DNA from 4 places in the Ensifer sp. SL37 genome. Region 1 is predicted to be linked to each of the others. Evidence: riboswitches for the same ligand, from Rfam matches in the RefSeq annotation. Region 1 holds a riboswitch; each other region holds the start of a gene.
The links. Region 1 has a riboswitch for cobalamin ahead of OVA00_RS14990 (aromatic ring-hydroxylating oxygenase subunit alpha). Riboswitches for the same ligand answer to the same signal wherever they lie in the genome.
Positions count from the first base shown of each region.

Region 1 (7,344 bases):
TCACGGCCTTCGGCCTCAAAGCGTCGACGACAGTGCCGTCGACGATCGAAAACATCCTCACCAGCGACATCAACGACCCGAACAGCTACGTCAACACGCAGGGCGGCGAGTACAATGCCGCCTTTAAGGAAATGCACAAAGCCTTCAACTTCCGGCCCGACGGCACGCTGCAGCCCGGCAAGACGGCGCAGGACGCCGATCAGTTGAAGAAGACGTCCGACGGCTACATGGTCCGCTACAATGACAAGGGCGATGCCGAAGACGAAGCCTTGGTCAAGCGCTTCAAGCTGCTGGTCAATTCGATGGAGTCGGTCGACAAGCTGCTGGCCGACAATGGCGTACTGAAGTTCACGCTCAGCGCCTTCGGCCTCGAAGACGAGGGCCTGAGCAAGCGTGATCTGAAGCGCATTCTGACGAGCGATCTCAACGATCCCAGAAGCTACGTCAACACGCTGCGCGACGAACGCTACGTCAAGCTCGTGAAAGCGTTCAACTTCAATCCGGACGGGACTCTCGGCGCACCAAAACTCGCCCAGAGCGACGGCGACATCATGAATACGGCGCGGGCCTATATCGTCGCCAAGTCCCGCTTCGGTACGGACGACGAGAAGAAGATCGCGAAGGAAAAGGCCCAGGAAGAAGCCAAATATTACACCTCCGAGATCGCGAAGATCGAAACGCTGGATGCCTTCCTCAAGAACCGCCGGCTGGTCGACATGGTTCTCGTCGGCGCAGGTATCGATCCGGAGACGGTCAAGTCCGACTATCTCAGGAGTATGTTTACGTCGGATCTCGAAGATCCGAAGAGCTTCATCAACACCGACCCGAATGGGCTGAAGTATCGCGAGATCGTCTCGTCCTTCAACTTCGACAAGGACGGCAAGATCGTCAGGGGCGAGGCAGGGCAGATCCAGACCCGCCGCGGTCTCGTCACCACCGTTGATCTCTTCCTCAATCAGTCGCTCGAAGAGAAGGAGGGCGCCGATAACGGCGGCATTCGCCTGGCGCTCTATTTCAAGCGCAAGGCCTCGGACATCAACACGGCCTACGACATCCTGGCCGATCGCGCCCTGTTCGAGGTCATCAAGACCGCCTACAGCATGCCGGAGGGCTTGCAGAACGCCAAGATCGAGGCCCAGGCGGCCTTTATCGAGCGCACCGTCAACATCAAGGAACTGCAGCAGCCGGGTCAGCTTGAGAAGCTTCTGCAACGCTTCACGGCGCTCTACGACGTCGAGAACAACCAGGATGTATCGCCCGGTCTCGCGATTCTGACTGGCGGCGGCAGCGCTGGCGTCAGTGCCGAGACCTTGCTGTCGCTCTCGCAATTGCGCGCAGGCGGCCGCTGACGCACGCCGTCTGACGGTCAGCCCAAGCCTGTTGCTGCATCGCCGCGCGCCGCGCGAAACGGCGCGTCGTCAACCGTCGGCGCGCAGCACTTTATCGGGGTTCATGATGCCTGCGGGATCGAACGCGTGCTTGATGCGTTGCATCAGCTCGATTTCGATCGGCGCCCGGACCTCGGCGAGCTCGTCGCGCTTCAACTGGCCGATGCCGTGCTCGGCGGAGATCGAGCCGTTATACCCAAGCACGATGCCGTGGACGATGGCGTTGATTTCGCGCCAGCGGTCGAGGAAGGCCTGCTTGTCAGCGCCGACTGGCTGCGAAATGTTGTAGTGGATGTTGCCGTCGCCCATGTGGCCGAAGGAGCAGATGCGGGCGCCGGGGATCGCTTTCACGACGGCGGCATCCGCCTCCTTCATGAAGGCCGGGATGCTGGAGACGGGCACGGAAACATCGTGCTTGATCGAGCCGCCCTCGGGCTTTTGTGCCGGCGACATGCTCTCGCGCATGTGCCACAGCGCCTTCGCCTGTGTCTCGTTGGCGGCAATCACTGCATTCTCGACGAGGCCGGCCGCATATCCCTGCTCCAGCAGGTCCTGCACCATCCGTTCCGCGCTTTCGGCGCTATCGGACGTCGAGATATCGATCAGCGCGTACCAGGGATGGACCGTTTCCATCGGATCACGAACGCCGGGGATGTGCTTGGTGGTGAATTCGACGCCGAGCCGCGGCATCAGCTCGAAGCCGGTCAACGCCGGCCCGCAAAGGCTGGACGCCTTTTCGAACAGAGCGAGCGCATGCTCGACGCTGCCGACTCCGGCAAAGGCGACCTGATGCCCGAGCGGCTTCGGGAAAAGCTTGAGCACGGCGCCGGTGATCACGCCGAGCGTGCCCTCGGCACCGATGAAGAGATCGCGCAGGTCGTAACCGGTATTGTCCTTCTTCAACCGGCGCAGCCCGTCCCAGATTTCGCCGGTCGGCAGCACCACTTCGAGGCCGAGGCAGAGCTGGCGCATATTGCCATAGGCAAGCACGGCGGTGCCGCCTGCATTGGTGGAGAGATTGCCGCCGATGCGGGCTGAACCTTCCGAGCCGAGCGACAGTGGGAACAGGCGATTGTGCTCGTCCGCCGCCTTCTGGATATCGGCGAGGATACAGCCGGCATCGGCGACGATGACATTGCCGACCGGATCGATGTCGCGAATGCGGTTCAGCCGTTCCAGCGAAAGAACGATGTCTGCCTTGCCCTCCCGCGGGATCTGCCCGGCGACATGGCCGGTGTTGCCGCCCTGCGGCACGATCGCCGTGCGGGTGGCGCTCGCGAGCTTCATGATGCGCGAGACCTCGTCGACGTTGGCCGGACGCAGGACCATCGGCGTCGTGCCGCGGTAAAGTCCGCGCGATTCGACGAGATAGCGCGCCTTGTCGGCTTCGTCCGTCAGCACGTTGGTGTTGCCGACGATCTCGGCGAAGGAAGCGATGAGTTCGGGAGAGGGAAGGGTGGTCATGGGCCTCACTTCGCATTGCGCCTGCGCGCGCTATCGGATCGGTCGATCTGAGGATCTGGTCCTCGGTTCCTGGTCGGCGGCGATCATAACCGCAATTGGTGCCGTTCGATGAGGGTGGGTGCGGAGAAGATGCCGCACACTATCTTACCCTCGTGGTGCCGCCGCCCGTTGTAACCGGTCGATGATGGCTTCCCCCAACCCGTCCGAAGGGATCGGCCCGAAGGCGATGGTCTCTGCGCCGCTGGCATCCGCCCGCTTCATGTAGTCGAAGAGATTGGCGGCGGCTTCGCGCAGATTGCCAGTCGGGCTGAGATCGAGAACGACGGCCGCCTGCTCTTCGCCGGCGATCCGATTGCCGCCGAAACGGATCAAGGCTTCGCCGGCATGCACCTCGGCGGCATCGAGCCGGACGGCAGCGCCGGGCGCGTAGTGCGAGGCGAGCATGCCCGGCGCCTCGATCGTCGCTCCCGCCGTCTCCGGCCGGGTCACCGGACGGCCAAGCAGGCGTTCGATCTCGGCGGCATCGAGGCCACCCGGCCGAAGCAACCGGATCTCGTCGCCGTCGACCTTGATGATCGTCGACTCAAGGCCGATTTGGGCCTGGCCGGCGTCGAGGATCAGCTTCAGTTTGTCGCCGAGATCGGCTTCCACATGGACCGCACTGGTCGGGCTGATTTTGCCCGACGTATTGGCACTGGGCGCGGCCAGTGGTCGCCCGAAGTGAGCGATTACCCGGCGCGAGAAACCGTCGGGCATGCGGATGCCGAGCGTGTCGAGGCCGGCGGACGCCAGCGCATGAACCGTGCTGTCGGCGCGCTGCCGAAGGATCAGCGTCAGCGGGCCGGGCCAGAAGGCTTCGGCCAGCTGCCTCGAAATCGGATCGAAATGCACATGGGCTTCGGCCATCGCCATGTCGGAAACATGCGCGATCAGCGGATTGAAGCGCGGGCGCCCCTTCATCTCGTAGATGCGACTGATCGCATCGGGATTGGTAGCATCGGCGGCAAGGCCGTAGACGGTCTCGGTCGGAATCGCGACCGGCTCGCCTTCGGCAAGAACGGCGCAGGCGCGCGCGATCGCGCGGTCCGGTTCTCTATCCGTGTCGATGATCTCAGCCATGCCGTTTCCTTTCCGACGCTTCCTTAACGGACGCACCGGAAAAACAGAACGATTTTCTTTGAAGGAACCGGTTCGGCTCAGAGGCTGCGAATGATGCGACGCAACGCGTCATCCTTGGCGCCAAGCATCAGTACGTTTTTCAGCGCGACCTTGGGATCATCCGTGCGAAACAGCAGCCCGTTGTCACGAAAGTTGCGGTTGATGACCATTTGCCCGGCTTCGGCGCCCGGTTCGATGGCGACGGCGAAGTACATGCGTGAATAGCCGGGCTGGATACTCTCGAAAAAATGCGTCTCGTCGCCCAGGTTGCAGAAGAAGTTGGCGAAGTAGAAGGACCAGGTGATGTCCTTGGAGGGAGTAACCGGCGTACGCGCCGCCGTCACGTGACAGTAGCCGAGATGCGGCCGGCCGACGAGAGTGCGGTGGAAGATCATCTTCGGGAACTGGATCGAGGTGTGGAACCCGTTGATCCGCTTATGGGTCGTGTCGCCGGCGGTGCTGAGCTTCTTGCCCGTCCTGTCTGCGACTTCCTCATAGCTCAAATACCTGCGTTCGCTCGGCAACCATTGCCTGCGGTTGATCCGGCCCGTGCGCAGGAATTCGGTATGAACCGCCACCTTCGGCGGGATTGTCGGCAGCTTTTCGGCTGCCGCGTCGTAGTATCTCAACTTTGCCATGATCGTCAGCGCGCCATCTGCCTGCCTGCAGGACCTCTCTCGTCCGCCGGCTAGGCTAGCGGCTCATGGTTAATGAATGATTTCCCCCTGGCTGCATCATTAGCGTTCTCTATCTGACGCGATGTCGCAAACGGGCGAAACCCTCCCGCATCTGCGCCGACCGCGCCGCAAAAGTCGGCAAATGCCCAAGATGTGATCTATCTATATGTTTGCAATGTAAAAATTCTAAGACGGTGGCCTTTTGTGGCGGTTTTTTCCGTGTCGTCATTCTGGAATTGGATGTCGCTATCGGGCAGCTGCCAAGGCGACTTCCGCGATTACATATCCTTACTCAAGGTGCCGTCTTCGAAGGGAAGATGGAGAATTGGGAAGCCGGTCAAATCCCGGCGCTGCCCCCGCAACGGTGGTGGAGCGAAAGCCTCGGCAAAGGCCACTGGACGGTTCGTCCGGGAAGGCGCCGGGCAGGTCCGAAAGGACGGCTCCTGAGCCCGGAAACCAGCCTTGACGGACATAACCGTAACGGGTTGCGGCGGGCAGCCGGATCGGAGCCTCAAACGCATGGGTGTGCGCCCGTGCGGGTTCCTGTCCTGCCTCTCCGAAACATGGCGCATGAGGACAGGACATGGACACCAGAAACGATATGCTTCGAAAGCTGAAGGGCAGGCGGGACGGCTACAGCCTCGACCGGGCCTTTTACATCGATCCCGACTACTACAGGCAGGATCTGGAAAACATCTGGTACAAGGATTGGCTGTTCATCGGCCATGACTGCGAGATCCCGCGGGCCGGCAATTACTTCACCGTCCAGGTCGGCGACTACCCCGTTGTCATCACCCGCGACCGCCAGGGCGCCATCCGGGCGCTGCACAATTCCTGCCGCCACCGCGGCTCGCGCGTCTGCACGCAGGCGAAAGGCTCGTCGGCAAAGCTTGTCTGTCCCTATCACCAGTGGACCTACGAACTCGATGGCTCGCTGCTCTTCGCCCGGCAGATGGGAGAGGATTTCGACAAGGCCGCCCACAGTCTGAAGCCGATCCATTGCGAAACGGTCGGCGGCTACATCTTCATCAACCTGTCGGAAAAGCCGATGGATTTCACGGCGTTCCGCGACATGGCCTTGCCCTATCTCGCGCCGCATCGGCTCGGCGAAACCAAGGTCGCGTTCGAAAGCACCATCATCGAGAAGGGCAACTGGAAGCTCGTCTGGGAAAACAACCGCGAATGCTACCATTGCGCCGCCAATCATCCGGAACTCTGCCGCACCTATCCTGAGGCGCCGACGGCGACCGGGGTGCAGGGCGCCAAGGATGATCCTGTGATCGCCGAACATTGGGCGAAGTGCGAGGCCGAGGGCCTGCCGAGCGAATTTAAGATGTCGCCGACCGGTCAGTTCCGCGCCGCCCGCATGCCGCTTGTCGACAATGCCGAAAGCTACACCATGTCGGGCGCCCGCGCCGTCAGGCGGGCCCTGTCCGCCGACGTCTCCCAGAGCCAGATCGGCACGCTCTTGATGTTCCACTATCCCACCACCTGGAACCATGTGCTCGCCGACCACGCCATCACCTTCCGGGTGCTGCCGCTCGGGCCCGAACTGACGCAGGTGACGACGAAGTGGCTCGTCAACAAGGATGCGGTCGAAGGCGTCGACTACAATCTAGAAGAACTGACGCATGTCTGGACCGAGACCAACGACCAGGACCGTCAGATCGTCGAGGAAAATGCCTTCGGCATCCGCTCACCGGCCTATGAGCCCGGTCCCTATTCGCCCGAGCACGAGGGTGGCGTGATGCAGTTCGTCGAGTGGTACTGCAAGTTCATGGAGCAGCGCCTTGCCGGCGACGCGGCTCCGCTTTCAAGGGTCGCCTGACATGCAGATGGCCTCTTCGTTTCACCATTTCGACGCGCTGCATGTCTGGATCGACCGGCAGCAGATGCTCGAATGCACATCCGCGGTCGTCGAGACCGCCGATGTCATGACCTTCACCTTCCGGGCCGAAAAGCCCGCCTGGTTTCGCTATCTGCCCGGGCAATTCGTGACCCTCGAACTGCCCGTCGCCGACGAGCCAGTGATGCGCACCTACACCCTGTCGTCGACGCCCTCGCGGCCGCTGTCGATCGCCGTGACCGTCAAGGCGCAGTCAGACAGCATCGGCACCCGCTGGATGTTCGAGCACCTGAAGCCCGGAATGAAACTCCGCGCCTTTGGCCCGCTCGGCGATTTCAGTTTCGTCCGCCATCCCGGCGACAAGTACCTGTTCATCTCGGCCGGCTCCGGCATCACGCCGATGATGTCGATGACGCGCTGGATGGCGGACTGCGTGCCGGAAACGGATGTGACCTTCATCTCCTGCGCGCGTCGGCCGGACGATCTGCTGTTCCGCTCGGAGCTGGAGGTTCTGGCGACGCAGATGTCCGGGCTGAACCTCGGCTTCATCGTCGAGGGACATGAGGCACGCCACGGCTGGCACGGGCTTCGCGGCCGCATTGATGGCGCCAAGCTGCCGCTGCTTGCGCCCGATTTCATGGACCGCACCGTTTTCTGCTGCGGCCCCGAACCGTTCATGCGCGGCGTGCGCGAGATGCTGAAATCGGCCGGTTTCGACATGGGCCGCTACCACGAGGAGAGCTTCCAGCCGGCGGCGGCACCCGCCGCGGAAGAGATTGCCGTGCGCGCCGGCGCCGCCGACGAGGGCGAG
Region 1 covers NZ_JAPPRN010000006.1:571,093-578,436, reverse strand. The annotation lists gene OVA00_RS15010 (DUF1217 domain-containing protein) at 1-1,349, shown strand, start outside; gene OVA00_RS15005 (FAD-binding oxidoreductase) at 1,419-2,852, opposite strand; gene OVA00_RS15000 (L-threonylcarbamoyladenylate synthase) at 2,997-3,971, opposite strand; gene OVA00_RS14995 (DUF6656 family protein) at 4,049-4,648, opposite strand; cobalamin riboswitch at 4,966-5,166, shown strand; gene OVA00_RS14990 (aromatic ring-hydroxylating oxygenase subunit alpha) at 5,271-6,515, shown strand; gene OVA00_RS14985 (hybrid-cluster NAD(P)-dependent oxidoreductase) at 6,517-7,344, shown strand, end outside.

Region 2 (7,344 bases), on a different contig from region 1:
CCTTGCCGTCAATCGGCAAGGACCTGACGGCCGAAAACGGCGTGGTGCAGTTCAGCCTGCTGGCGTTCTTCATCTCCTTTGCCATCTCGCAGCTTGTCTATGGCCCCCTCTCCGATATCTGGGGCCGCAAGGCGCCGCTCTATCTCGGCATCGGCCTCTTCACCGTCGCCAGCATCGGCTGCGCGCTTTCGACCGACATCGAAACCCTGATCGCTTTCCGCTTCCTGCAAGGGATCGGCGGTGCCGCCGGCATGGTCATTCCGCGCGCCGTGGTGCGCGACATGCACACGGGCGTCCAGGCTGCGCGGCTGATGTCGATGCTGATGCTGGTCTTCAGCGTTTCGCCGATCCTGGCGCCGCTTGCCGGCAGCGCCGTCATCGGCTTCTACGGTTGGCGCGGCGTGTTCTATGCGGTGACCATCGCCGCCTTCATCGGCCTGATCCTGCTGTCGACGCAATTGCAGGAAACCCGGCCGAAGAAGGATCGCGCCGACAGCAGTATCGCAAGTGCGCTTGCCGCCTATCGCCTGCTTCTCTCCGACCGCAATTTCCTGACGCTCACCTTCATCGGCGGCCTCGGCATTTCCGGGTTCCTGGTCTATCTCGCCAATTCGCCCTTCGTGCTGATCGACCATTATGGGCTGACGCCGACTGAGTACAGCATCGCCTTTTCGATCAATGCCGTGTCGTTCTTCGCTGTGTCGCAGGCGACCGGCTGGCTCGGCGAGCGCTTCGGTCTGGTGCGGGTCATGCATCTTGCCGTCGGCGCGTTCGCGCTGACCATGGTCACGATGTTCATCGTCATGAGCCTCGGCTTCAACCAGTTGCCTGTCATGGCCGCGTTCCTCTTCGTCGGCTATGGCGTGCTCGGCCTGGTTATCCCGACCTCGGCGGTGCTGGCGCTTGAAGACCACGGCGAGATCGCCGGAACGGCCTCGGCACTGATGGGTACGCTGCACTTCGTCACCGCCGCCGTCGCCATGGTGGTTGCGACTATCTTCTTCGACGGAACGGCCCTGCCGATGGCCGGCGCGATCGCCGCTTGCGCCCTTGCCGCCTTCCTGCTGACGCAAGCAACGATCGGCCGCAGCCGGGTGGTCGCGGCAGAGTAGGCGCTGCTATTGCTGAACAAAGGCCGGCGAGGGCGTCCTCGCCGGCCTTTTGTGGTCAGGTATGACCGAATGGGCCGTCCTTAAAAATTCCAGTCCTCGTCCTCGGTCGCCACAGCCTTGCCGATAACGTAGGACGAACCGGAACCGGAAAAGAAGTCGTGGTTCTCGTCGGCATTCGGCGAAAGCGCCGAGAGAATGGCCGGGTTGACCTTGCAGGCTTCCGCCGGAAACAGCGCCTCGTAGCCGAGGTTCATCAGCGCCTTGTTGGCGTTGTAGTGCAGGAACTTCTTCACGTCTTCGGTCAGGCCGACGTCGTCATAGAGCGCCTCGGTGTATTTCGCTTCGTTGTCGTAGAGTTCGAGCAGCAAGTCGAAGGCGAAAACCTTGATCTCCTGGCGGCGTTCCTCGCTCAAGCGCTCCAGCGCGCGCTGGAACTTGTAGCCGATGTAATAGCCGTGCACCGCCTCGTCGCGAATGATCAGCCGGATCATGTCGGCGGTGTTGGTGAGCTTGGCGCGGCTCGACCAGTACATCGGCAGATAGAAGCCGGAATAGAACAGGAAGCTTTCGAGAAAGACGCTCGCGACCTTCTTCTTCAGGGGATCGCCGGAGGCATACTCCGCCATGATCAGCGCGGACTTCTTCTGCAGGAACTCGTTCTCTTCCGACCAGCGATAGGCGTCATCGACATCGGGTGTCAGGCAGAGCGTCGAGAAGATCGAGGAATAGGAGCGGGCATGCACCGCCTCCATGAAGGAGATGTTGGAAAGCACCGCCTCCTCATGTGGGGTGGTCGCATCTTCCATCAGTCGGACGGCGCCGACGCCGTTCTGGATCGTGTCGAGCAAGGTGAGGCCGGTGAAGACGCGGATGGTGAGTGTCTGCTCCTCCGGCTTCAGCGTTGCCCAGGAGGGAATGTCGTTGGAAAGCGGCACCTTCTCCGGCAGCCAGAGATTGCCGGTCAGACGGTTCCAGACCTCCAGGTCCTTGTCGTCTTCGATGCGGTTCCAGTTGATGGCGCGGATGCGGCTTGCGGGTTTGGTGTGCATGTTCATGTCGTTGAACCTTTGTGATCGTGTATGCCTCATCGCGCGGTGAGGGGGTGCCCCTCATCCGCCTGCCGGCACCTCTCCCGGCTTGCGGGGAGAGGGCTAGGGTGGGGGGCCGTTACTGGAATGCGAGGTTACAGCGCGCAGGAAACGCAGCCCTGGACCTGCGTACCCTCGAGCGCCATCTGCCGAAGGCGGATGTAGTAGATGGTCTTGATGCCCTTCTTCCAGGCATGGATCTGAGCACGGTTGATGTCGCGGGTCGTTGCCGTGTCGCGGAAGAACAGGGTCAGCGACAGGCCCTGGTCGACGTGCTGGGTGGCGGCCGCATAGGTGTCGATGATCTTCTCCGGCCCGATCTCGTAGGCGTCCTGGTAGTATTCGAGATTGTCGTTGGTCATGAAGGCGGCCGGATAGTAGACGCGGCCGATCTTGCCCTCCTTGCGGATCTCGATCTTCGAGACGATCGGGTGGATCGAGGAAGTGGAGTGGTTGATGTAGGAGATCGAGCCCGTCGGCGGCACGGCCTGGAGGTTCTGGTTGTAGAGGCCGCCAGCTATCACCGCCCGTTTCAACTCCAGCCAGTCTTCCTGCGTCGGGATGGATATTCCCGCCTGCTCGAATAGGTCTTTCACCTTTTCGGTCGCCGGCAGCCATTCGGTCTCAGTGTATTTGTCGAAATAGTCACCCGACGCATATTTCGAGTTTTCGAAGCCGGCGAAGCTCTTGCCCTTCTCGACCGCCAGCCGGTTCGACGCGCGGATGGCGTGATAGGTCACCGTGTAGAAATAGATGTTGGTGAAATCGATGCCTTCCTCGGAGCCATAATAAATGCGCTCGCGGGCGAGATAGCCGTGCAGGTTCATCTGCCCGAGGCCGATCGCGTGGCTGTCGTCGTTGCCCTTTTCGATCGAGGGCACGGACGAGATGTGGCTCATTTCGGAGACGGCGGTGAGGGCGCGGATCGAGGTTTCGATCGTCTGGCCAAAATCCGGGCTGTCCATGGCAGCGGCAATGTTCAGCGAACCGAGATTGCAGGAGATGTCCTTGCCCATGTGCTTGTAGGAGAGGTCGTCGTTGAACGCGCTCGCCTCGCTCACCTGCAGGATTTCCGAGCAGAGATTGCTCATGGTGATGCGCCCGGCGATCGGGTTTGCCCGGTTCACCGTGTCTTCGAACATGATGTAGGGATAACCGCTCTCGAACTGGATCTCGGCGATGATCTGGAAGAAGTCGCGCGCCTTGATCTTGCGCTTGCGGATGCGGGCATCCTCGACCATCTCGCGGTACTTCTCGGTCACCGAAATCTCGGTGAGGGGCACGCCATAGACCTGCTCCACGTCATAGGGTGAGAACAGATACATGTCCTCGTTGTTGCGGGCGAGCTCGAAGGTGATGTCGGGGATGACGACGCCGAGCGACAGCGTCTTGATGCGGATCTTCTCGTCGGCGTTTTCGCGCTTGGTATCGAGGAAGCGCATGATGTCGGGGTGGTGGGCGTGCAGGTAGACAGCACCGGCTCCCTGGCGCGCGCCCAGTTGGTTGGCGTAAGAGAAACTGTCTTCGAGCAGCTTCATGACCGGGATGACGCCGGATGACTGGTTCTCGATCTGCTTGATCGGCGCGCCCATCTCGCGGATGTTGGTGAGCGACAGCGCCACGCCGCCACCGCGCTTGGAAAGCTGCAGCGCCGAATTGATGGCGCGGCCGATACTCTCCATGTTGTCCTCGATCCGGAGCAGAAAGCAGGAGACGAGCTCGCCGCGGCTCTTCTTGCCGGCGTTGAGGAAAGTCGGCGTTGCCGGCTGGAAGCGGCCGGAGATGATCTCGTCGACGAGATCGCGGGCAAGCCCCTCGTTGCCGCGCGCCAAGGCCATCGCCACCATGCAGACACGGTCTTCGTAGCGTTCCAGGTAGCGCTTTCCGTCGAAGGTCTTCAGCGTATAGGACGTGTAGTATTTGAACGCCCCGAGGAAGGTCGGAAAGCGGAACTTCTTTGAATAGGCATGATCGTAGAGATCGCGCACGAAGTTGAAGGAATACTGGTCCAGCACTTCCTGCTCGTAATAGCCCTCGGTCACCAGATAATCGAGTTTTTCCCGGAGGTTATGGAAGAACACCGTGTTCTGGTTGACGTGCTGGAGGAAGTACTGTTTCGCCGCCTGCCGGTCCTTGTCGAGCTGGATCCGTCCCTCTTCGTCATAGAGGTTCAGCATTGCGTTCAGCGCATGATAGTCGAGCGCTGCTTCCGTCGCCTTCAAGGGGCGTTCGAGTGTCGTGACGTCCAAAATCGTTCCATCCCGTTTTTGACATTGGCGACGTCCTCGTCGGTCCCGAGCAGCTCGAACCGGTAGAGATAGGGTACCCGGCACTTGGCCGAAATCACGTCGCCGGCGATCCCGTAGGTCGCGCCGAAATTGCTGTTGCCCGCTGCGATCACGCCGCGGATGTGAGAGCGGTTGCCCGCGTCGTTCAAGAAGCGGATGACCTGCTTCGGCACCGCCCCGCGGCCATCGTCGCCGCAATAGGTCGGCACGATCAGCACATAGGGCTCTGCGACCGTAAGTGCGTCCATACTTTCCCTGAGCGGTATGCGGGCGGCGCGAAGGCCGAGCTTTTCGACGAAGCGATGGGTGTTTTCCGAGCGACTGGAAAAATAGACGATCAGGCCCATCGCCCGCGTCCTTCAGGAAAGCGCGCTGATCATGTCCGGGCGGAAACCCGCCCAATGCCGCTCGCCGGCGACGACGACCGGGACCTGCCGATAGCCAAGACCCTGCACCAGCGCGAATGCATCGGAATCCTCGGAGATATCGACGATGCGATAATCGATGCCTTGGCGGTCGAGCGCGCGGGTTGTGGCGGTGCATTGGACGCAGGCTGGTTTGCTGTAGACGGTGATCGACATGGGTTCCTCGTGAGGGTCTGGCAAATGGGCGCAAAAAGTCGTCGGATCGCGCGAACGCGAACCGTGGTGTTGGCGATTGGACACGAAACATCGCTCCCCGGTCGACTCGACCGGAGTTGACGTCGTCAAGCTGGCCCAAGGTCGGTTACGCAACCGGGCCGGCTCGTTTTGGTCGGGCGCTCAGGAATTCCGCGGATGCGGGTTTTCAAGGCGCGGCCTTTCGATCAGGCGCGCAACAACGCGCACCCGTCCGCAGAAGGTGGATCTGAACTGGAAGAAACTGGCATGACTTCACCCCGAAGCTTTCGACGGGCTGCCGGGGAGACGTCGAGACGATCGGGCAGGCTCATCCTGCCACGCACTCAACCCCTCCGGACACCCCGCCCGTGGACGTTTGGTGATCGAGGCAGGTCTCCTGGCTTACGGGTCAAAGCTTCCATCCCGACCTTCCCGAGGCCTCATGCCTCAGTGGTCCAAATCCGGACAGTCGCTCGCCGTCTACAGTTGCGGGGGCAGCTACGGCATAGCCTCAGCGGAAACTCGCCGGCGCACCGTATTCCCGTCTTAGCTCCCAATCCTTGCGAATCGGAAGAACCTCGAACACTAGATATAGTAGTTCATCGCAAATCTGCGTCAATAGGTGTGAGGTGCCGGACGGCCCGTGCGGAGGGTCTTTTCTTTTGCAGTGTGGATAACGGAGAGTAAACGGCGCTTTGAAACGGCTCTCCGTCGGGGGCTTCGTCTCGCCGCCGAAACGGCAACAAGCGCCGCAGCGCTCGCAGGGTTTTGGGGAGAAATTTCGATGGAGCCATCACGCGGGCCGGATGCTGCACTAGGCGATCCAGGCCCGTCGCGTCTCGGCACTCGCTCAATCGCAGAGCAGGATGCTGACGTCCTTGTTTTCGCCGGGTTGCGCACGCGGCGAGACTGCCATGGCCCGTGGCTTGCTCGCGCCCTTGCAGCCTGCCGAGGTTTGCGGCACGGATGAGGCCTCTTCCTCGGGCCAGTGCCACGGATCGGCTGTATCGCCGATGCGCGGGCGAATGTGCTCCTGGTCCCGCGTCAAGCCGATATCCCGGAGCTGGAACTCGTTGAAGGTATCGATGGCAACGGAGGGGCTGAGGGTCTTATCGGCCCAGTTCAGAACATAGTAAATCGTTGATCGCATTGCGCTAAGCATTGCTATCCTCACTTCTCTAAAAGGTCGTGTGTTCGCGAAAAAAGTGAGGGTTTTTGCCGTTTCGCGCAAAGCGATTTCTCGCATGCTGGCATAAAGAATGCTTATCTCAGTTCCATGAGCAAGATTCCTCCCATGAGTGCGGTGCGCGCTTTTGAGGCCGCCGCCAGGCACCTGAGTTTCACCCGCGCCGCCGAAGAGCTCAGCATGACGCAGGCGGCCGTCAGCTATCAGATCCGGCTGTTGGAAGATCGCATCGGCGCGCCGCTGTTCGTCCGGCTTCCGCGCGAGGTGCGATTGACTGGCGCCGGGCGGCAGTTGGCGCCGAAGGTGACCGAAGCGATCGATCTCTTAGGGGCAGCCTTCTCGGAGATCGCCGACAAGACCGAGCATCACCTGCACATCTCCGTGCTCCCGACCGTCGTTTCGAGCTGGCTCGGCCAGCGCCTCGCCTCGTTTCAGACCGCGCATCCCAATATCAGCATCAGGGTGCACATGTCGACCGAGCTGGTCGACTTCAAGCGCGACGCCGTCGATCTCGCGGTGCGCAGCGGCGCCGGCGACTGGCCGGGCAACGATGTCTTTCCTTTGTTTCCGCTCGATTACGTGCCTGTCTGCACGCCCTCCTTCCTGGAGAAGCACCAGCTCAAGGAGCCCGCCGACGTTCTGAGGGTCCGGCGTTTCGGCAACGCCAGCTGGTGGCGGCGATGGATGATCGAAACCGGCGTCGAACCGCCGGCAAGCAACGGCACCGAATTGATCTTCGACGTCCAGGCGATGGATGTCGCCACAATCCTGGCGGATCACGGCATTGCGATTGCCGTCTCAACCTTCCTGATGGATGAACTGAAGAGCGGCAGGCTCATCCGGCCGTTCGAGCACGTGGTGCGCGACGGCCGCGCCTATTGGCTCGTCTATCCGCAAAGCACCAGGCGGCAGAAGAAGATCCAGGCTTTTCGCGACTGGGTCGTTGCCGAAGCCGATGCGTCGAATGCGATGCTTGCCACCGTGATGGAGGTGTCAAGGTCGCTTCATCCAGGGGGCAGCGCAAGCGCGCTCACCAAGCCGGAATAGGATTTGCTGAGCGGGGCTGCGTAG
Region 2 covers NZ_JAPPRN010000001.1:1,133,571-1,140,914, forward strand. The annotation lists gene OVA00_RS05160 (multidrug effflux MFS transporter) at 1-1,112, shown strand, start outside; gene nrdF (class 1b ribonucleoside-diphosphate reductase subunit beta) at 1,193-2,167, opposite strand; gene nrdE (class 1b ribonucleoside-diphosphate reductase subunit alpha) at 2,296-4,449, opposite strand; gene nrdI (class Ib ribonucleoside-diphosphate reductase assembly flavoprotein NrdI) at 4,419-4,835, opposite strand; gene nrdH (glutaredoxin-like protein NrdH) at 4,848-5,069, opposite strand; cobalamin riboswitch at 5,458-5,683, opposite strand; gene OVA00_RS05185 (hypothetical protein) at 5,938-6,237, opposite strand; gene OVA00_RS05190 (LysR substrate-binding domain-containing protein) at 6,364-7,320, shown strand; gene OVA00_RS05195 (aspartate/glutamate racemase family protein) at 7,278-7,344, opposite strand, start outside.
Region 2: it holds a riboswitch for cobalamin, as region 1 does, so the genes downstream of both, nrdH (glutaredoxin-like protein NrdH) here and OVA00_RS14990 (aromatic ring-hydroxylating oxygenase subunit alpha) in region 1, are expected to answer to the same signal.

Region 3 (7,344 bases), 2.6 Mb from region 1:
GTCGGCAAGCACGATGTCGTCGTCCTTGGCTTTCTCGACCCGTTCGGTCAGTCCCTTCAGTTCCTCGTCGGCCTTGGTCAGCTGCTCGGCCGCCTGGCTCTGGGCCGGCGGCGTCGCATCCGCCGGCAAGGCATCGGCCGCCGGCTGGGCATTCTGGGCAGGCTGTGTGGTTGTCGCCGCAGGTTCCGTGGCACCGGGGGTCGCCCCGTTCTCCGCTGGCTGCGCCTCCTGCGCCGGCTTGCCGGCAGCAGGCTGGGCGGCGGTCTGGGACGATTGTGCCCCTTGCGGCGATTGCGCCGGCTGTGTCGATTTCTGGCCCGCCTGCCCGTTTGCCTGTGCGGTTTGTTGCGCTGTCGGCTGCGCCGCCTTCTGGGCCATGACCGGGCCGCCCACGGCAAGCGCCAGCAGGCAGACGAGAATGGCGGGCAGTTTTCCGACAGAACGCAATTTCATGATCCTTGCAGATTGAGACCGTGGTCCGGAATCGCTCCGGCCGTCTTCACGTTTCGATGTGAATACGAAAGACGGCGGAAAGATGCAAAGAACGGCGATAAATCCCCGTCAGCGCCCGCTTTCCCGTTAAAAACCGGCGCCGGGCTGCGCCAGATAGGCAAGTTCGGCCTCCGTCGAGGGCCGCGCCAGGAAGGCGTTGCGATGCGGGAAACGACCGAACTGCTCGATCACCTCGCGGTGCCGGATGGCATAGTCGAGATAATCGGCATCGCCGAGCTCGGTAAAGAGCTTCACCGACATGGTCTGGTCGGTAAGGTTTTCCGAATGCTCGAAGGGCAGATAGACGAAGGCGCGCCATTCCGGCTTGATCGCCATGTCGGCACCGGCGCCAACGGCGAGCTTGGCCTCGTGCAGTGCCAGGCAATCGGTGGCAAAGGCGAGCGGCGTGCCGCGAAACATGTTGCGCGGCATCTGGTCCAAAAGCACGATCGCCGCCAGCCGGTTTTCCGGGCTCGCGCGCCAGATCTCGTCGACACCACGGGCCAGCGCCAGGTGCGACGCCTGGAAGCGGCTGATACAGGCCTGGTCGAGTTCGTGGCTCGTCCCGAACCAGTCGTCATAGGTGAGTTCGCCAAACCAGAAATTCAGAACGTCCTGCGGCGTGCAGATGTCAGCTTCGTTCGCCATATGCTCCTCACATGCGGGCCAATCGTCGATCCCTCGGCTGCGCTAACACATAGGCCGGAACCGGCCCTTGTCCATAACGTGTTCCTACCCGCCTTACGCGCGTCGCTTCAGGATGGCAATGAAGGCGATGCCGCCGACGAGCCCGGTGACGACGCCGATCGGCATGTCCTCCGGCGCCATGATGACGCGGGCCGCCAGATCCGCAAGGATGAGCGTCAGCGCCCCGAAGAAGGCCGAGAGCGGAATGACCCGCACGTTGTCGCTGCCGGCCAGAAGCCGCACGAAATGCGGCACCATCAGCCCGACGAAACCGATCGCGCCGGAAAAGGCGACCATCACCCCGGTCAGAAGTGCGGTGACGACGAACAGCGTCAGCCGGAAGCGGCGCACGGGAATGCCGAGCGTCATCGCGGTTTCGTCGCCCATGGCGAGCGCATTGATTTCGCGCGCCCGGATCATCAGCCAGCCGAGGGAGGCGAAAAGCACCACGCCGGGATAGACGAGCTGCGACCATTGCGCCAGGCCAAGACCGCCGAGCATCCAGAAGATGACCGTATGGTTCGCCCTCGGGTCCCCAAGGAAAATCATGAGGTTGCCGACGGATGTCAAGACGAAGGCGACCGCGACGCCGGCCAGCACGAGACGGTCGGCGCTGCTCCCGAGCACGCGGGAGACGAAGGCGACGAGCACGGTTGCGAGCAGCGCGCCGGCAAAGGCAAAGAGCGGCACCGTGGCAAGACCGAGGATCATGCCGGTGTGCAGCAGCGCCACGATCGCGCCGAGCGCGCCGCCGGAGGAAACGCCGAGCAGATGCGGATCGGCAAGTGGATTGCGCGTGACCGCCTGCAGCACGGCGCCAGTCAGCCCCAGCCCGGCGCCGACGAGGCCCGCCAGCATGACGCGCGGCAGGCGCACGTCCCAGACGATGCTCTCGCGCCCCGCCGACCAGAAAGCCTCGACGCTGCCCGGAGAAATCTTGCTGGCGATGATCGACCAGACGGTCGCAACCGGGATCGGCGCCGAGCCGAGCGATACGCCGGCCGTGACGGTCAAGGCCAGCAGCAAAAGCGCCGTCATGAGACCGGCACCCGCCTTCAGCGCCCGTGCCGGCGCTAGGCGTGAAACGGCGACGGGACCAGGCGACGCATCCTCAGCCAGCATCGCTTACAGGCCCTCGCCCTGAAAGGCCTTGGCAAGCCTGGCAATGGCGTCGATGTTGCGCGGGCCTGGCGTCGCTTCGACATAATCGAGCACGACGAAGCGATCGTTCTTGACGGCATCGACATTCTTGAAGGCTGCATTGTTCTTCATGAAGGCGATCTTGTCCTCGGCCTTCACCTCGCCGTAGTTGACGATGACCACCACTTCCGGGTTGCGCTCGATCACCGGTTCCCAGGAGATTTCCACCCAGCTCTTTTCCACGTCGTCCATGATGTTGGCGCCGCCGGCGGCCTCGATCATCGCCGTCGGAATGCCGAAGCGGCCGGAAGTAAACGGCTTCTCTTCGCCGGAATCATAGACGAAGACCCGCGTCGGGTTAGCCTTGCCGGCGTTCGCCTTGGTGATCTCGGCAAGCTGGCGGCGATAGCCGTCAACCAGCGTCTCGGCGCGATCCTCGATGACCTTGCCCCGTTGAAATAATCCATTTTGAAGTAAGCTCTGGCCCATTGAGAGGACCAGGGAATGAAGCGCAACCGTTTCACAGACGAACAGATCATCGTCATTTTGAAGGAGCACGAGGCTGGCACGCCCGTCTCGGAGCTTTGCCGCAAGCACGGCGTCAGCGATGCCAGCATCTATAAATGGAAGGCCAAATTCGGCGGCATGGACGTATCCGAAGCCAAGCGGCTGAAGACGCTGGAAGACGAGAACACGAAGCTGAAACGGCTCCTGGCAGATGCGATGCTCGACAATGCGGCCTTGAAAGACCTTTTGGGAAAGAAGTGGTGACGCCCGCAGCAAGGCGGAAAGCTGTCGCTCATCTGATGGATCACCACCAGATGAGCGAACGGCGGGCGTGTAAAGCCATCGGCTTTTGCCGGATGATGATCCGTTACGAAACCAGGCGCAGCGATGACCATGACCTTCGCGAGCGGATGAAGGCGCTGGCGCATGAACGCCGCCGCTTTGGATATCGACGCCTTCATGTGCTGCTCAGGCGTGAGGGTCACCTTGTGAACCACAAGCGGCTCTTCCGGCTCTATCGGGAAGAGAAGCTGACGGTGCGCAAGCGCGGCGGTCGGAAACGAGCGATAGGCACACGAGCACCGATGCTGATCCCGCTTGCCGCCAATGATCGCTGGTCACTGGACTTCGTGTCGGATCAACTCACCGATGGCCGCAGGTTCCGGATTCTGACGGTCGTCGACGATTGCACCAGGGAATGCCTGGCTCTCGTCGCCGACACGTCGCTCTCCGGCCTGCGGGTCGCCCGTGAGCTGGATCGGATCATCGAGGGACGAGGCAAGCCGAAGATGATCGTCAGCGACAATGGCAGTGAGTTCACCAGTAACGCGATCCTGCAATGGACGGATCGGAGCAAGGCGGATTGGCACTACATCGCGCCGGGCAAGCCGATCCAGAACGCCTTCATCGAAAGCTTCAATGGGCGGCTGCGCGACGAGCTCTTGAATGAGACGCTCTTCTCGTCACTGGCCCATGCTCGATCGGCGCTTTCAAACTGGCGCAGCGATTACAACGATCATCGACCACACTCTGGACTCGGCTGGATGACACCTGCCGAGTTCGCTCAGACAATCAACCCGCGACGTGATGCGGTGCTGCGCAGCCGGAATGGCTCCGCACCGCAACCCGCCGCTACCGCCCCCAATACAGCAACCCAAAACCGCTGGAGCAAACTCAAAACTGGATAAAACTTGGGGGCAAGGTCATCGACGCCGAAGATGCGGCCGAGATTGAGAAGATCGACGAACATGTCGTTCATATCAGGCTTCTGCTTGGCCATCACGTGGATGCAGGATTCGGTCAGCTCGTAGACGCCGATCTTGAAGGGCGCCAATGTCTCGGGCGTGACCTCGCCGCCGACCTTCATGCCGTAGTTCCAGCCGGCAAAGAGGAAATCGGCATCGGCGTTGAGCAGCACTTCCTTGGTCGGATATTTCTCCGAAAGCTCCGGCAGTTCCTTGACGCCTTCGCGCAGCTTCTCGTCCAGCGTCTTCCAGCCGGAGACGCCGGTATAGCCGACCATGCGGTCCTGGAGCCTCAGCGCCAGCATCATCTCCACCAGGTTGACGTCGTTGGCGATCGCGCGCTTCGGCGCCGCGTCGAAGGTCACCTCGCGGTTGCAGCTCTTGACGGTGACCGGATAGGCCAGCGCCGGCGTGGCGGCGGCAAGCACGAAAAGAAGGGAAAATGGGGCAATATTGATCTTCATGAAATCGATCCCTGTCGAGGAAGTGAAAAGGAAAAGCGGGCGCCGCCGGCAGCGGCATTGTGAACGGTGGCGGTGACGCCGAAGGCGGCCGAAAGCTCGCCGGGGCTGAGCACCTCTTCGGGCGGGCCGAAGGCCGTCAGCCGCCCGGCGGTCAAGATCGCGACATCTGTCGCAAACTCGGCGGCGAGATTGATGTCGTGCAGCGTCGAGACGATTGTCAGTTTCAGCGTCTGCAAGAGCTCGAGGATTTCGAGCTGGTGGCGGATGTCGAGATGGTTCGTCGGCTCGTCGAGGATGATGATGCGCGGTTCCTGTGCCAGCGCGCGGGCGATCAGCACCCGCTGCTTCTCACCGCCCGAAAGCGTCGAGAACTGGCGACCGGCAAGATGGGCAAGATCGAGATGCGCGAGCGCATGCTGCACCCGCTGGCGGTCGAAATCGTTCCAGCCGCTCAAGCCCTCCCGCCGCGGAATGCGTCCCATCATCACGACGTCGCGCACGCTGAAGGGAAAATCGCCGGGCATCTCCTGCAAGACGACGGCGATTGTCCTTGCCGCCTCGCGGGCCGAGATCGACCAGAGATCGACGCCATCGACCGAAACACGGCCGGCATTCGGCTGCACCGCCCGGTAGAGGCAGCGCAGAAGCGAGGTTTTGCCGGCGCCATTCGGCCCGAGGATCGCAAGCCGGCTGCCGGCCGCGATCGCAAAGCCGATGTCGTTGACCAGCGTCAGGCCCGAACGCGGCCCCCAGCGAAGGCCCTCGACCGTGAGGGCTGCACCCGTCGCGTTGCAGCTCATGGGTTCGTTCCTCTGCGCGACCTCATTGGAAGTGCCCGCCAAGATCTTCGGAGACGAGCATCGCCGCGGGAATGCGGGCAAGCGTCTTGCCTTTCAGCCCGCGCGGCCGTTCCGCCGCCCGCGTCATGCCATCGCCACGCTCGGCATAGGTTGTGGCAAAGCGCACGAGATCGTCGATGTCCTCTTCCGGCGAGACGTCGCCGAAGAGATAGGTCGCCTTCCCCGTTGCCTGGAAGGCGATGGTGCAGGGCCGCGTGCAGGCCGCCATGCAGACCGTTCCGGCGATCGAGAAGTCGCGATCGAGCGGTGCGCCGAGCGCTGCGATGCTCAGGTTGAGCCGCTTGATCAGCTCGGCACCGGGCACGCATGGGCCGCCGGTGAAGCGGCAATCGGTGCAGACCGTTATCTTGTGCTGTCGGAAATTCGGCTCAGCCATTCCTGCCCTCCGCCGGACTGACGGCAAGAGATGGCGAAACGGCAAGAGGACGGAAAACCGTCGTATGAAAGCCAGTTCTTTTCCATCGGAACACCCCGTCCGTTGTGGTTGATCGGTTCGATGGCAGGTCTCCTGGCTCGCGGGTCGTGGCGCATCCACGTCTTCCCGGTCTTCGACCAGTGACATGGTGTGAATGCGCTTTCCGCTCACAGTTGCGGGGGCAGCCACGGTCTCGGCCCCATCAGGGTCGTCCGTTCCGTGTTCCCTTTTCAGCCGCTTCCGCATTGTCGCGGACGCAGCACCATCAACGCCTTCCTCGCATGAATCGGCGGATGAGACAACCGCACGACACAGGCGGGAGGGATCTATCAACATGCGGCGTTTCGTCATGCGAGATTTGTTATAAAATAACATTACGTAGCGCAAGCCGAAAATTGGGCGCCGGACACAATCCGACGCCCGCGATAGCGACCACCTTTCCGCTAAAAGACGTGCCGTGCTACCTCAGAACTCCGGCGGCAAGAGTTCGGCCGTCAGCGTCACCGCGACAGAGGCGTTGCCCGGCAGGTTGCGCACGCCGCAGACGGAGCGAACATGGCCAGCCCTTTCGCCAAAGGCGGCCGCCAGAAGCTCGGAAGCACCGTCGAGGACCTTCGGGTGCTCCAGGAAATCCTCAGTGCAGGCGACATGTCCCTCCAGCCGGACGATCTGGCGAATACGCTCGAAACGGCCGAGATGCTCATGGATCTGCGCCAGCGCGTTGAGCACTGCCAACTCTGCGGCCTTGCGCCCCTCGTCGATGGTCACATCGCGCCCGAGCAGCCCCGTATGCACGAAGCGCCCGTCCAGCAATGGCCCCTGCATCGAAACATGAAGCATCTCACCCGCCTCGATCACCGCGCGGTAGGCGCCGAGCGGCCTCGGCGGCGTCGGGAGCTCAACGCCAAGTGCGCCGAGCCTTCGGATAACCTCGTCCATCATTGCTTCCCCTCCTCGTCACCTTACGAACCGGCCGCCTTGCGGAGACGACACCGCTTTTTTCTCAAGCCCTCGAAGTTCTGCCGCCCCTATCGCAAGCAGCAAGACGCGCCGTTCCGTGCCCAGCAACTTTTCCAAGCATAACCAAGAGAAAACGCCTCATGCTTCACGTTGGGAGATAACGTTACGAATTACAACACCAGAGTTGAAGTGCCATCGCGATCCGGGCCAGTGCCGCGGTCTTGCGATCGAATGCGACCGACACATCGCGGCGGCCTCGATCCCCAACCCCAAGCAAAAACGCTGAAATGTAACATACGTTACGCTCACGTAACCCTATGCCCGTTGAGAATTTCGACGACCGAAGCGACAATTGCCGGGATTAAGATTGGGCATCGACAAGCCTCGGAAACAAGCTCAACTTAGCCGCGCAGATCCCGAAATGAAGTGACGGCAACTCAACTTTCAGAGGGGAATAGCATCAGTGAATCCCATTGATTTCTTCGTCGACACGCTTCGGACCTATCCGCCTGTCGCCGTCTTCCTCGCCCTCGGCATCGGCTTCCTCATCGGTCCGATCAAGGTCGCGGGGTTCA
Region 3 covers NZ_JAPPRN010000006.1:3,170,027-3,177,370, reverse strand. The annotation lists gene OVA00_RS27650 (mechanosensitive ion channel family protein) at 1-453, opposite strand, end outside; gene OVA00_RS27645 (DUF924 family protein) at 580-1,140, opposite strand; gene OVA00_RS27640 (FecCD family ABC transporter permease) at 1,234-2,217, opposite strand; gene OVA00_RS27635 (ABC transporter substrate-binding protein) at 2,305-2,808, opposite strand; one part of gene OVA00_RS27630 (IS3 family transposase) at 2,824-3,073, shown strand; one part of gene OVA00_RS27630 (IS3 family transposase) at 3,073-4,013, shown strand; partial or broken gene OVA00_RS27625 (ABC transporter substrate-binding protein) at 4,022-4,534, opposite strand; gene OVA00_RS27620 (ABC transporter ATP-binding protein) at 4,531-5,334, opposite strand; gene OVA00_RS27615 (DUF1636 family protein) at 5,357-5,770, opposite strand; cobalamin riboswitch at 5,876-6,091, opposite strand; gene OVA00_RS27610 (RidA family protein) at 6,275-6,751, opposite strand; gene aspT (aspartate-alanine antiporter) at 7,233-7,344, shown strand, end outside.
Region 3: it holds a riboswitch for cobalamin, as region 1 does, so the genes downstream of both, OVA00_RS27615 (DUF1636 family protein) here and OVA00_RS14990 (aromatic ring-hydroxylating oxygenase subunit alpha) in region 1, are expected to answer to the same signal.

Region 4 (7,344 bases), 2.8 Mb from region 1:
GAAGCGGCGAGCAATACCGCCAAGGCGCCGGCCGAAGAGCGGCCTTATGATCCGTCGAAGAACAAGGTTCGCGTCGTCGGCCCGACCTACCTGCCGCAGGAAGAAACCGCCATCGACCTCAAGCATCCGAAGGGACCGGCCTATCAGCCGGTCCAGAATTGATCGGACGAGGCCTTACGCCTTCTCCTTGCTGCGTCCCCATCCGTCTTCGAAAACCAGCTCGTCGAGCGGCAGGCGCTGGCGCCAGCCCTTCACGGCGAGTTCCGGCTGCTGATAGAGGCGATCGACATAGCCGAGGCAGAGCCAGGCAACGATCTCGATATGATCTGGGATGCCGAGAATCGCCTTGATCTCGGCCTCGTGGAAAATGCTCACCCAGCCGACGCCCACCCCTTCGGCCCGCGCAGCAAGCCAGAGGTTTTGCACGGCGCAGACGGTGGAATAGACGTCCATCTGCGGATTGTGGGTGCGCCCGAGTACGACGGCACCGCCGCGCGTGCGGTCGCAGGTGACACAGATGCTGAGCGGCGCCTTGCGGATGCCTTCCAGCTTCAGCGCACGGTACTTGGCCTGTTGTTCCGCCTCGAACATCAGCGCGGCCTCGTCATTGGCGCGGCGAAACGCCTGCCAGACGCGCTCACGCGTTTCTTCCGCCCGCACCAGCACGAAGTTCCACGGCTGCATGAAGCCCACGGACGGGGCGCTGTGCGCAGCGGCCAGCAGGCGCAAGATCAGATCATCCGGCAATGGCGCGGGCAGGAATTCATCGCGCACGTCGCGACGTGTCGAGATGGCACGGTAGACGGCCTCCCGCTCTGGCAGCGAAAAGGCACCGGCAGCCGCAAGGCCGCCTTTCGGTTCAGTCAGCATCGTTCGATCCCCAACAATGCGAAAACCTCCCGCCGTCCACGCGGGGTTCGGTCTATCTCGCCAGGCCGGTCTTCTGACTTCGGTTCAACCGATCACCTCGCCTTCCCAGATCGATTGAAGATCCAGTGGCAAAACCTTGAATCAATTCAAGGCTCTCTTAGACGCGATCGTCCCCGTCACAGCGTTGGGCACGTTCCGGAATGACACCGGATTCCCGATTCTCCCGCTCTCGCGGGCACCTGACGACGGCACTAAGTGCACAGCCGTTTGAGAAAGACAAGCGGCGCCAACCCGGTCGAGACATGGCGCGCCACTTTCCGCCGGCTACTTTCGAGCTTAGTCGTTTGCCTCCGCCTCAAAGCGGAGCGACCGGATGCGGCGAACCGTCATAGGCGCCCCAGACCGACTGATCGAAGCAAATCACCGATCCGGTCATCAGCCCGGACTCGGCCGACGACAGATAGGCGCAGGCCCGCGCCACTTCGGCCGGATCGACGAGCCGACCGAAAGGCTGGCCGGCCGCCGCCTTTTCGAGCCAATCGGCAGCCGCGCCATGAAACTCGCGCTGGATGCGGTCTTCGCCTTCGGACGCCATCCAGCCGATATTCAGCCCGTTGACGCGAATGCGGTTGCGAAGAAGCGCATAAGCCGTGTTTTTGGTCAGCGTTTCGAGGGCGCCTTTCGACGAACAATAGGCGGCAATGAACGGCTGGCCGGCCATCGCCGACATCGAGCCGATGTTGACGATCGTGCCCTCGGTCTTCTCCCGCCGCATGATCTTCACCGCCTCCTGCATCAGGAAGAACGGCGCGCGCACATTGATCGCGAACATGCGGTCGAAGAGTTCGGGCGTGGTATCGAGGATCGTGCCACGGTCGGTAATAGCTGCGGCGTTGACCAGCGCATCGACCCGGCCGAATTCCGCGTCGCAAGCGGCGACCACCTTGCGGGCGTCCTCTACTTTTTCCAGATCGGCCTCGACATAGACGACTTTCGCGCCACTTGCCTTGCCGATCTGCTCGGCCTTCGCCCGCCCCTTGGCGGCGTTGCGGCCGCAGATGACGATGCCTTCAGCGCCGCGTTCGGCGAAAAGGCCAGCAATCGTCGCGCCCAGTCCCTGCGTACCACCGGTGACGATGGCGATCTTGCCTTGCAATTGTCCACTCATCGAATTCCTCCCTCGGAAATGATCGTTTGAAACGGCTGCGGCTCCCGGCTGAAACACACCGGGAGCCTGTCAAATTGTAACTCGCTCGTCAGCTCAGCTTGCGCTTCGCCTGCGCCTCCAGCACCGAGAGAAACTCTTGTTCGCCCGTCCCCGCAGTGAGAGCCTCGCGCATCAACTGCGCCTGCGTCTTCGGCGCCAACCCGCCGAGTGGCGGATCCCGGTCGAGATTGGTGGGGAACGAATAGCCTTCGGCACAGGAGGAGATCGCGTTGGCCGCTTCCGCCTGCGTCAGCGTCCCGCCCGCCAGCAAGGCCCGCAAGGCCGGATAGAGCGTCGCGCTCATGGTCAGTCGGTCAACGGTTTCCATTGCGCGACCGAAGGCCGAAGATACCTGCAGCAGGTTGGCCACGCGGCGGATATCCCGGGAGCGGTTGGTGCCGGCGGCATGGAAGAGCGCCGGGTTGAAGAAGACAACGTCGCCCTTTTCGAGCGGAAGCTGCACGTGGTGTGCGTCGAAATATGCGCGGAATTCCGGCCGGTTGAGCGCCAGATAGCCCGGCACATAGGTTTGGCTATAGGGCAAGAACAGCGTCGGTCCGCTTTCGAGCGGCATGTCGCAATGGGCAACCGCCCCCTGCAGCGTCAGCACCGGTGAAAGCCTGTGCACATGCGCCGGATACTGCTCGATCACGGCCGCGGTCTGGAAGCCGAGGTGATAATCCCGGTGCGCCGATTGCGCCGCACCGCCAGGATTGACGCGATTGACCTGCGCCGTCATCTGGTAGTTCGGCCCGAGCCAAGCCTCGCTGACGAGCGCTATGACGGCATTGCCGTAATAGGAGGCGAAATTCTCCGGCGCGTTCAGGCAGTGCTTTTCCAGCGAGTTCCAGATGCGGTCATTGGCGCCGGGTTTGGCGAAGTGATCGCCGCCGCCGCTGTTGCTTCGATGTTGCTCTTCGATGATGGCGTCAAAGACCCCGCTTGCGACGTCGATTGCTGTCGTATCGGCAAAGGCGCGCTTGAAGACCGCCACGCCAGGCCCGGTCGCCAGTACCTCGCAGATCTCCGCCAGAACAGAACGCCGCGCCTCGGCATCGCCGCACGCCGCAATCAGCGCGGCGCTGTCATAAATCAGGATATTCTTTTCGCAGCCGGAAGCATGGGGGTAGTCGGACAGGCTGGTTTGGCGTTCGACTTCCGCCCGGAACGATTCGAGATCGCAAGCCTCTTCGGTGAGCCAGACGCGGTCGATCCGCTGGCGCGCTTTGTTGTCGGTCTTCATCGCGTTTCCTCCTCTGGAACATCCTGATGAACACGACTATAGGCGGCGGCAAAACATGATATAGAGCAAGAATCCATCAAAAATCCATCAGGAGAGCAAGGCGATGGCCCATCCGTTTCTGGTCAAGGACATCGCCTTTCAGGCCGGGCTCAGCACCGCGACCGTCGATCGCGTGCTCAACGAGCGGCCGGGCGTGCGCCGCCAGACGGAGGCCCGGGTTCGCGCAGCCATCGAGGAATTGGAGAAGCAGCAGGCCGGCCTCGACATCCAGGGGCGCAAGTTTGCGATCGATATCGTCATGGAGTCGCCACAGCGCTTCACCGACGCGGTGCGTCGCGCCTTCGAGAGCGAGGCGATGACCTTCGCGCCCACCGTCTTTCGCTGCCGGTTCCACTTCGCCGAGACGATGCGCCCACAGGAGATCGTGCAACTGCTCGACCGAATCCGGCTGCGCGGGACCGACGGCCTGGTGTTGAAGGCGCCGGACGTGCCCGAGATCGTCGCCGCAGTCGCCCGTTTCGAGATGGGCGGTACGCCCGTCGTGACGCTGGTAACCGACCTGCCCCATTCTCAGCGGACGGCCTATGCCGGCGCCGACAACCGGGCGGCGGGCGAAACGGCCGCCTACCTCCTCGGGGAGCGCTTTTCCGGCGCGCCGGCAACTGTGCTGGTGACCCTTTCGAGCGGCCGCTTTCGTGGTGAGGAGGAACGCGAGATCGGCTTTCGCCGGGTGTTGCGCGAGCGCTATCCGGCAATCCGGATCGTCGAGATCAGCGAAGGCCACGGCCGCGACAGCGAAACCGGCCGCCTGGCTCACGCGGCGCTCTCGGCCAATCCCGATATCAACGCGGCCTATTCGATCGGTGGCGGCAACCGCTCCGTCCTTGCAGCCTTCGAGCGCCTCGAGCGTCACTGCGCGCTCTACATCGCCCATGATCTCGACGAGGACAATCTGGCGCTGTTGCGGGAACGGCGCATTCACTTCGTGCTGCATCACGACCTCAGGACCGATGCGCGCACCGCCTTTCGCACGATGATGCTGCGGCCCGGCGCCCAGGCGCCGGCAATCGGCCCGCAGCTTTCCGCCGTGGTGGTGATCACGCCCTACAATGTTCCGGAGTAACGCTGCTGCCGATCCGCGGGTAGCGTTCAGGCCGCCGACTGGCCGTCATTCTTCTCGGCCGGCAACACCATGTCGTCCGCCGTTTCGAAGCGGTTGCGGCCGCGCCGCTTGGCCAGATAGAGCGCTTCGTCCGCAGCCAGCAGCAACTGGCGTGCCGTCAGGCCATGCCGCGGCGCAAAGGCGATGCCGGCGCTGCCGCCGACAACGAGCATTTGGCCCTCGAAAGCGACCGGCGTCTGCGCGTCGGCGATCAGGCCGGCCGTCAGGCTGCGGGCGTCGGCCTCGCTGCAATCGCCGAGAATGACCGCGAATTCGTCACCCCCAAGCCGCGCGACCGTGCCCTTCGGGCCAGCCCGGTTGCGAAAGCGTTCGGCCATGGCCACCAGCACGGCATCGCCGGCGGCGTGGCCGTGGCGGTCGTTGACCTCCTTGAATTCATCGAGGTCGGCATAGACGAGCGTGAACGGATGCGTCGATGCCCGCAACAGGGCCGCCGCCAGCATGTCGTCGAAGCCGCTGCGGTTCATCAGCCCCGTCAGGCGATCGTGCTTGGCAAGGTGCCGGTTCAGCGCCTCGCTCTGCTGCAGGGCGGCAAAGAGCGTCGAGAACCGCAGCGCCACGAAGGCCATCAGCAGTGCTGCGACGATCGCCATGATAATGACGCTCGGCAACAGCTCCGCGCGGACGAACCCACCGGGCGATTTCGGCACCCAGGCGGCCACGAGACAGGACGAATCGGAGCAGCGCCCGACAGACGCATAGGCACTGCCTGCAGGCCGCTCGTTGAGCGGAACAAAGGCCAGCCCGCGAATACCCAGCCGTGCCGCGATCTCGCGCGTCATTTTCGGCGTGACCGGCCGAACGGCGACCATCAGCACCGGATCGCGCCGTTCGGCCGGAACCACCAATGTCTCGGGGATGACCGCCTGCACCACGGCAACACTCATACGCCCGCCGATCTCGCGCAGGTCCACCGCGTGGATGCCGGGCACGGCCGGCATCACGGACTGCGCATCCGGCGTCGTGACATCGAGATTGTAGGTGCCGTCGTTGTTCCTGAGCGCATTGTCGTAGCGGCGCTTGGCTTCGTCTACGAGATCGTCGACCTCGTCGAGCGGCACGCGGGCGACCTCTGCCGGAACCGATGCGCCGTCCTTGAGCGCCGTCGAAACGGTGCGGGCCGGATCCGTGAAGATGATCCAGGAGAAGCCGTAGTCTTCCCAAAGCCAGCCCGAAAGCTCGTCGGCGACGAAACTGTCGCTGACATGCCCCGTCGCCAGCTCCTCGTAGGTCTTGTCCCAGAAGGACACCTGCGCCTGGAACTGAACGACCGCATCCATCTGGTGGCGCAGCTCGTTTGCGACAAGCCGACGCTCGGCCGAAAGGCCGAAGCGATCGGCCTCCGTGACGGACCGGTCGAGGACATAGATGAGGCTTGCAATGATCAGGACCGCGACCAAGGTACAGGCGGCATGGATCGCCCAGACCGTCTTGTCCCGTTTTGCCTGCCGCAACGCCTTTTCCACCACGCCAGTCCCCCTCGTCCGTACCGGCCCTGCCGGGCATACTAGCACTTGTGGAGGTGCGATGCGCAACGATGGCAGCCGATACTGCCGGCACCCTAGCGACCAAAATCGAAGTTTGGCTTAAATAAGCTGGTGATAAAATACTTAACGATTTCAACCGGCTGAATCGCCCGACAATCAGCGGTCGCAGCGGGGATCAGGAGAACGCGGGCGACTGCCCGCGCCTCCCTCTGCGCATCCTATTGCGGGGCGGCCGCCGAAGCGCGCAGCAAGGCGACGATCTCCGCATTGCCCTGCTCCAGGGCAAGATCGCGTATCGACGGGCCGGCGGCGCCATCGCGCACGCGTGCATTCGCGCCCCTTTCGAGAAGCAGCCGCACCGTTCCCGCCTGCCCGTTGATCACGGCAAAGGCAAGCGGTGTCATCCAGTCGTGCTGTGGCTCCGGCCTGCCGCGCCCGCGGAACGTGCCGAACGGCGTTTCGATCAGATCCGGCTGCCGGTCGAGGATGTCGGCGAGGCGCGCGGCCACGCCAAAGGACGCAGCTGCGAAGATGTCGAGCGGCTGATCCTTCAGGAAAGTGACCATCGCGTCCTTGCCGTTGTATTTGGCCCAGCCGATCGGCGGTGCATGATGGTAGGGGTCGCGGGCCAATGGATCGGCGCCGTGATCGAGCAGGCGCCTCGCCATCGCGACATGCCCATGCAGCGCCGCCTCGTGCAACGGCGTGCGCGAGGTCATGCGGTTGACGTCGAAGCCGAGCGAGAGCATCAGCGCCACGGCGTCCTGCCGGTCCTCACCCGCCGCCTCGTGCAGAATGGCGGGGTGTGCAGCCTGGGTTCGAGCGACAAGTGTCGGATCCCTATCGACAAGTTCCCTCGCCTTGTCGGCCTTCACTTCCCCAACGGCACGGGCCAGCCGGTCGACATCCTCCAGCGCTGCTTCGGTCGCGCCGCGCGACACGAGGTATTGTGCCAGTGCCGGATCGCCGCCGAGCTCCGCCCATTGATAGGGCGTGCGCCCCTTGATCGGGCGATTGACGTCGGCGCCGTGCGCAACAAGCAGCCGGACGCGATCGGACATGCGTCTTTCCAGTGCCCAGGCAAGCTGATAGTCGAAGACGCGTTCGCCATTTTCGACCAGGCCGCCATCGTTGCGCACCAGCCAGTTGTTGCGGTCGTCGGCATTGAGGCCATGGTCGAGAAGCAGCTGGAGGCAGGAATTGTCCGGTTCGAACATCCGGTTGTAGAGCGCCTGGCTGTCATTGGCTCGGGCACCGGCATTAAGCAGCAGCCGCGCAAAGACAAGGCAATCCGGGTGCGGTGGCTGCCGCTCCGGCCCCGCCTCGCCCTCGCCGAAGACGCCGGTCAAAGCCG
Region 4 covers NZ_JAPPRN010000006.1:3,406,495-3,413,838, reverse strand. The annotation lists gene OVA00_RS28855 (DUF2865 domain-containing protein) at 1-162, shown strand, start outside; gene bluB (5,6-dimethylbenzimidazole synthase) at 175-870, opposite strand; cobalamin riboswitch at 917-1,128, opposite strand; gene OVA00_RS28845 (SDR family oxidoreductase) at 1,226-2,038, opposite strand; gene OVA00_RS28840 (phytanoyl-CoA dioxygenase family protein) at 2,127-3,320, opposite strand; gene OVA00_RS28835 (LacI family DNA-binding transcriptional regulator) at 3,424-4,443, shown strand; gene OVA00_RS28830 (diguanylate cyclase domain-containing protein) at 4,470-5,972, opposite strand; gene OVA00_RS28825 (ankyrin repeat domain-containing protein) at 6,209-7,344, opposite strand, start outside.
Region 4: it holds a riboswitch for cobalamin, as region 1 does, so the genes downstream of both, bluB (5,6-dimethylbenzimidazole synthase) here and OVA00_RS14990 (aromatic ring-hydroxylating oxygenase subunit alpha) in region 1, are expected to answer to the same signal.